Salinivibrio kushneri: one gene and its partner. The protein of the gene in region 2 interacts with the protein of the main gene of each other region in a pairwise test. Links are inferred from orthologs where the notes say so. Each region holds a gene or a part of one and is shown on either strand. Other genes may lie near its edges. The genes, in order: N8M53_RS00080 and topA.

Region 1 (3,317 bases), 1.1 Mb from region 2 along the record:
CAACATCGCAAGGATCAATACCCACTTCGCTGTGTCATTAATATCACCAAAATGACCCGCCACTTCGCCCAGCCCTGGCCCCAAATTATTGAGGGTCGCAGCAACGGCCGAAAAAGCTGTAAGTTCTTCAATGCCTGTCGCAATAAGTGCCAACATACAAATGACAAACACTAATGCGTAGGCGGAAAAGAATCCCCATACGGCATCGACCACTTGCTGCCTTAGCGCCTTATTGCCCACTTTAATGGTGTATACCGCGCGAGGGTGCACCAGGCGTTTGAGCTCACGTGTCCCTTGCAGTGACAACAACAGGATGCGAATCACCTTCATCCCGCCACCGGTCGAGCCCGCGCAACCGCCAATGAACGATGAGAACAAGAGTAAAACAGGGAGGAACAACGGCCAGTGAGCAAACGTGGTAGTGGTATAGCCCGCGGTCGTTGATATAGATACCGACTGAAATAACGCCTGAGTGAAGGTTTCTGTGGCGCTATCATAAACTTGATGCCCACTAAGCATGGTAAAGACGACCAGCCATAGTAGGAACTGAATCACTAAAAATGCGCGAAATTCAGGGTCTCGCAAGTAGAACTTTAGGTTAAGTCCATTATTGGCAAAGGCCGCGAAATGGAGAGAAAAGTTACATGCAGAGATCAGTAAAAAGACCACGGTGATAAGATTAACGGCAGTGCTATCAAAGTGACCAATGCTGGCATCATGGGTTGAGAACCCCCCAATCGCGACGGTTGAAAAGCTATGCCCGATGGCATCGAACGCAGACATACCCGCAAGCCAATAGGCCAGCGCACAGCTCACGGTCAAGGTGAGATAAATGTACCAAAGCACCTTGGCTGTCTCGGCTATTCGCGGTGTCATCTTGGTATCTTTGACAGGACCAGGGATTTCCGCACGATATAGCTGCATTCCCCCGATACCAAGCACAGGCAAGATAGCCACTGCCAGCACAATGATCCCCATCCCCCCGAACCATTGAAGCAATTGGCGGTAAAAAAGAATTGCTTTAGGGAGCTCGTCCAGCCCCACAATGACGGTTGCGCCCGTTGTGGTTAAGCCAGAAAAAGATTCAAAAAAGGCTTCACTGACCGATAAATCGGGTTGCTCCGATAACATCAGCGGCACCGAGCCGGCGCTACCGATCACCGTCCAGAACAAGACAACAATCAAAAAGCCATCACGTGCTTTAAGCTCATGGCGATAATTTCGATTAGGGAACCAAAGTAACCCGCCACCCGCTAGCAGGAGGAAAAAAGTTAATACAAAAGGATACCCCGCACCGTCGCGATAGATAAATGCAACCAGCGCAGGCGCAAGCATGGTTATGCTGAACAGGGCCAGCAGAAGTCCGACAATGCGGGTAATGGAACGAAATTGCATAGCCTGACGTGGCCCTCTTATCGGCGATAGCCTCTCACTACCGTCTCGTCGTTACACGTTTAGCAGGCTAGGAGCCTGACACGGTAATATTGTCCAACGGGTGCGCGTGAGCTTGCCCGCGGGTCTGATTTTTTAGTGCATCGAGGAAAGCGTCAATATACCGCGCATCGATACGCACATTTAATCGCACATTATGGCTGAATTCTGCATCGAGCTGAACGCCATCATGTTGCTTAAGCAATGACTCTATCGTGTCAATGTGAGCATATTCACAGCTTATCGTGTAAGGGACTGTCACTGCCACTTCCCGCGTGGTCAAAAGGCCTAGGGCTTGTTGCACACTACTGCCATAAGCCTTTACCAGCCCGCCAGTACCCAATTTAATCCCACCAAAGTAGCGCACCACCACCGCACAAACCTCACCAACGTTCGCGCCTGATAGTTGTGCAAGCATCGGCTTACCTGCGGTTCCCGCGGGCTCACCGTCATCACCACATCCCCATTGCACGGAAGATTCAGGCCGACCGGCAACAAATGCCCAGCTGTGATGACGCGCATCAGGGTAGGTTTCTCGCAGCGACTGAATAAACTGCTTCGCCTCTTCTTCCCCAGGCGTATGGGCAAGATAGGTAATAAACCGACTTTTTTTTATTTCAAGCTCGTGCCTCACGGTTTCGGCAGGCACGGCATAGGGCGTGATCGGCATAATGCTACAACCTTTGTGTCTCAGCGACGCACTGTACCATATTCCCCCAAGCACGACAGGGACTCGGCCACAGTAAAAACAACCCATACCACATATTTTAAACATTCGTTTAACTTTTGGTTGTCATTTCTTATAACAATGATCCACACTAGGTCGCATCTGGTCTAACCAGAACACTATTCAACCAGGATGGTACTGCCAACGTGGAGAACAACCATGATCTACCAAGGAGATAACCTTTCAGTTCGTGCATTGGATAACGGCATTGCAGAGCTGACCTTAGACAGCCAAGGTTCTGTCAACAAACTGGATTTGGCAACGCTAGAAAGCTTAGACCAAGCCCTCGATGCGTTGTCGGGTCGCGATGACATCAAGGGGCTGTTGCTAACCTCTGCCAAATCAGCCTTTATTGTCGGTGCCGACATCACTGAATTTCTCGGACTGTTCGCTAAACCCGACCAAGAACTGTCTGATTGGGTATCTCGCGCCAATGCCATTTTCAATCGTTTAGAAGACTTACCCTACCCAACCCTTAGCGCGATCAATGGTCATGCACTAGGCGGTGGTTGTGAGTGCATACTCGCCACGGATCTTCGTGTCGCGGGCAAGGATGCGCGTATTGGCCTTCCTGAAACTAAGTTAGGCATCATGCCAGGCTTTGGTGGCACCGTGCGCTTGCCACGGCTTATCGGCGCGGATACTGCGATGGAAATTATCACGGCAGGGAAAGATAAACGTGCCTCTGCCGCCCTCAAAGAAGGCTTGGTGGATGCGGTCGTCGAGAATGACAACCTTCGCGACGCAGCGATTCGAATGCTTAGCCAAGCTATTGACGAGAAAATTGATTGGCAGAGTCGTCGCCAACAGAAAAAACAACCTTTAGGTCTGAATCGTACCGAAGCGGCGATGAGCTTTACCATGGCTAAAGGTATGGTGGCGCAGGTCGCTGGCAAGCATTACCCCGCACCAATGACCGCAGTGACGGCCATTGAAGAAGCCGCAGGGATGACGCGCGATGAAGCGCTTAAGGTCGAAAACCGCTACTTCGTTAAGCTGGCTAAAACCGATGTCGCGCAAGCCTTGGTGGGTATTTTCCTTAATGATCAAGTCATCAAAGGCAACGCCAAGCAAGCGGCTAAACAAGGTAAAGATACGCAGCGAGGAGCTGTGCTCGGCGCAGGCATTATGGGAGGTGGCATTGCCTACCAATCGGCGC
Region 2 (3,469 bases):
CCGGTGAGCACTGGTTTGGTAACCAAGCATTAGATTTAGGGCTGATTGATGAGGTCTGTACCAGCGATGAGTATTTGTTCCAGGCGGCGAATAACGAGCGAAAAGTGCTGTCGGTGTGTTACCAGCAGCGCAAAAACATTGCTGAGAAACTCGCGGGGGCATCGGCAGACGTCGCTGATCGTGTGCTGCTAAAATGGATCAGTCGTGGCCAGCGTCCGCTGGTTTAACTCATCCCCGTGTGCTGCCTGTTAGCGTTGGGCGATAGACAACGGAAGTAAAATAGCGGTAACAGGCGCACGATAATGAGCGAAATAGCCATAATAATGTGAGCCAAGCCAAAGATTACCGCATCCATTTAGCTATTTTGCGTGCGGCAATGGTAATGATTAGCGCGTTTTTTCCGGAAACCGGCATGAAGATCAACCGGGACATTACCATCACAATTGCTTAACAATTGTGGAAGGGACGAGCAATCAGCGTGTTTTGCTGCGAATTTAGTTGATATTCGGCTAGACTCGCTCAATATTGTAAACAGATAGCGGCACTCCAGCATGGAAGTGCAACGCAACGAATTTTCGACAGTTTTAGCGCAAAGGGCGTCAATTAGGTCATTATGGGCAAATCTCTCGTCATCGTGGAGTCCCCAGCAAAGGCGAAAACGATCAACAAATATCTCGGCAAAGACTTCGTGGTGAAGTCGAGTGTCGGGCATGTTCGTGACTTGCCAACTGGAGCGACGCAAGGCGGTAAAAAGGCCGCACCTGTGTCCACGAAAGGGCTCAGCGCCGAAGAAAAAGCGCGAATCAAAAAAGAAAAAGAACAGAAGGCGCTCATCAATAAGATGGGCGTTGATCCTTACAATGGCTGGCAAGCGAAATACCAAGTCCTGCCGGGTAAGGAGAAAGTGGTCGCCGAACTCAAGCAGCTAGCGGAAAAAGCGGATCACGTTTATCTCGCAACGGATTTGGACCGCGAAGGGGAGGCCATTGCTTGGCACTTGCGCGAACTCATCGGTGGTGACAACGATCGCTTTAAGCGCGTGGTCTTTAATGAGATCACCAAAAATGCGATTACGCAGGCGTTTGAAGCGCCAGGTGACGTCAATATCGACGGTGTTAATGCGCAGCAAGCCCGTCGTTTCCTCGACCGTGTGGTGGGCTTTATGGTCTCGCCGCTGCTGTGGAAAAAAGTGGCGCGAGGCCTATCGGCTGGTCGTGTGCAGTCGGTCGCGGTTAAGCTGCTTGTTGAGCGAGAGCATCAGATAAAAGCGTTTATTCCTGAAGAGTTTTGGGATGTGCACGCTGATACGCTCACGCCAAAAGAGCAAGCACTGCGTTTGCTGGTGGCGCAGCAAAACGGTAAGGCTTTTAAGCCGAAGAACAAAGATGAGGCAATGGCGGCGGTGTCGGCGCTTGAGCACGCCAGCTTTGTGGTGCGTGATCGCGAAGATCGCCCCTCAACCAGCAAGCCATCAGCGCCTTATATCACCTCAACTTTGCAGCAGGCGGCAAGTACGCGCCTGGGCTTTGGGGTGAAGAAAACCATGATGCTGGCCCAGCGTCTTTATGAAGCCGGCTATATCACCTATATGCGTACCGACTCGACCAACCTCAGTAAAGAGGCAGTCGAGGCAGCGCGTGGCCACATTGCCAGCGAATACGGTGAGAAATATTTGCCTGAGTCGGCGAATGTCTATGGGGCAAAAGCCAACGCGCAAGAAGCGCACGAAGCGATTCGTCCCTCTGACGTGGGTGTGAGCGCGAGTGATCTGCAAGGCATGGATCCGGACGCGCATCGTCTCTACGACTTGATCTGGCGCCAGTTTGTGGCCTGCCAAATGGTACCGGCAAAATACGACTCGACTACCTTGACGGTCGATGCGAGCGATTACACCTTGAAAGCGAAAGGGCGCACGTTGCGTTTTGACGGTTGGACTCGGGTACAGCGTCCTTCCGGGAAAAACGAAGATCAAACGTTGCCAGCGGTTGAGGTGGGTGAATCACTGACACTCGACAAGCTTGATCCGAAACAGCACTTTACTAAGCCACCCGCTCGTTATACCGAAGCGGCCTTGGTCAAAGAGTTGGAGAAAGCGGGGATTGGTCGTCCGTCTACCTATGCCTCTATCATTTCCACCATTCAAGACCGTGGCTATGTGCGGGTCGAAAACCGTCGCTTCTATGCGGAGAAAATGGGCGAGATTGTCACAGACCGTCTCAACCAAAGCTTTGCCGATTTGATGGACTATGACTTTACCGCTCGTATGGAAGCGTCGCTCGATAAAATCGCTGAAGGTCAAGCTGACTGGAAAGCCGTGCTTGACGATTTCTTTGCAGACTTTACTGCTGAGCTAGAGCAAGCCGAGCAGGATGAAGACGACGGTGGCATGAAGCCCAACAACATGGTGATGACAGATATCGACTGTCCAACCTGTGGGCGTAAAATGGGTATTCGCACCGCATCGACTGGGGTGTTTCTTGGGTGTTCGGGCTACGCATTACCGCCGAAAGAGCGATGCAAAACCACCATCAATTTGATGGACGAAGATGGCATCGTCAATGTGCTCGAAGAGGACGTTGAAACCGCTGATCTTCGGGCTATGAAGCGTTGTCCGATTTGTGAAACGGCAATGGACTCTTACCTCATTGATCAGCATCGCAAGCTGCATGTGTGTGGTAATAACCCGAGCTGTGAAGGCTACGTGGTCGAAAAAGGTGAATTTAAGCCGAAAGGCTATGACGGCCCAGTGGTGGAGTGCGACAAATGTGGTAGCGACATGGTGCTGAAAAATGGCCGGTTCGGTAAATACATGGGTTGCACCAATGACGAGTGTAAGAACACGCGTAAGATCCTCAAAAATGGTGACGTGGCGCCACCGAAAGAGGATCCGGTGCACTTCCCAGAACTGCCATGTGAAAACTCGGATGCTTACTTCGTGTTACGTGATGGTGCTTCAGGCCTGTTCATGGCCGCGAGCAATTTCCCGAAATCTCGCGAAACCCGTGCACCGCTGGTGGAAGAGCTTCATCGCTTCAAAGATCGCATTTCGGACAAGTTTAAATACCTTGCCGATGCCCCGCAGGAAGATCCCGATGGGCGTCCTACCGTGGTTCGTTTTGCACGTAAAACCAAAGAGAATTACGTGCGTAGCGAGGAAGACGGTAAACCAACAGGCTGGTCAGCCTTCTTTGTTGATGGTCAGTGGGAAGTCACTGATAAGCGCAAGAAGAAAGCCAAAGCCTAATCGGTATACCCGCCAACGATTAAACCCGCCACCAAGGCGGGTTTGTTATTTTAGGACAAGCTTGCCCTTGCTTGATCCGCACCAATATCCTTTCGACACTAGTTGTTAAAATCTCGCCTTTGTCTTTTATCGCTGAGGCGTCATGGAGCTGCACCAACTCGTCAATACACTTGGCCAAGATTTGAAACACCGTTATGGCGAACGTGTCCATAAACTCACCCTGCA

What was found.
Region 1: the proteins of topA (region 2) and N8M53_RS00080 interact in binary tests that used the Escherichia coli proteins (3 or more experiments, as listed by UniProt). The link is inferred for Salinivibrio kushneri from one-to-one orthologs.

The regions. Positions count from the first base shown.
Region 1 is NZ_CP114588.1:17,624-20,940, reverse strand. The notes cover bases 283-3,276. They hold N8M53_RS00080 (YigZ family protein), read right to left. Parts: upstream 2,102-3,276; coding sequence 1,463-2,101; downstream 283-1,462. Other genes in these bases: fadB (fatty acid oxidation complex subunit alpha FadB), read left to right, coding at 2,318-3,276; N8M53_RS00085 (TrkH family potassium uptake protein), read right to left, coding at 283-1,395. In the rest of the region: more of N8M53_RS00085, read right to left, coding at 1-282; more of fadB, read left to right, coding at 3,277-3,317.
Region 2 is NZ_CP114588.1:1,088,420-1,091,888, forward strand. Bases 299-3,444 are described here. They hold topA (type I DNA topoisomerase), read left to right. Parts: upstream 299-613; coding sequence 614-3,244; downstream 3,245-3,444. Other genes in these bases: N8M53_RS05280 (TIGR01212 family radical SAM protein), read left to right, coding at 3,387-3,444. Also shown: protease SohB, read left to right, coding at 1-227; more of N8M53_RS05280, read left to right, coding at 3,445-3,469. UniProt on the Escherichia coli protein: Releases the supercoiling and torsional tension of DNA, which is introduced during the DNA replication and transcription, by transiently cleaving and rejoining one strand of the DNA duplex.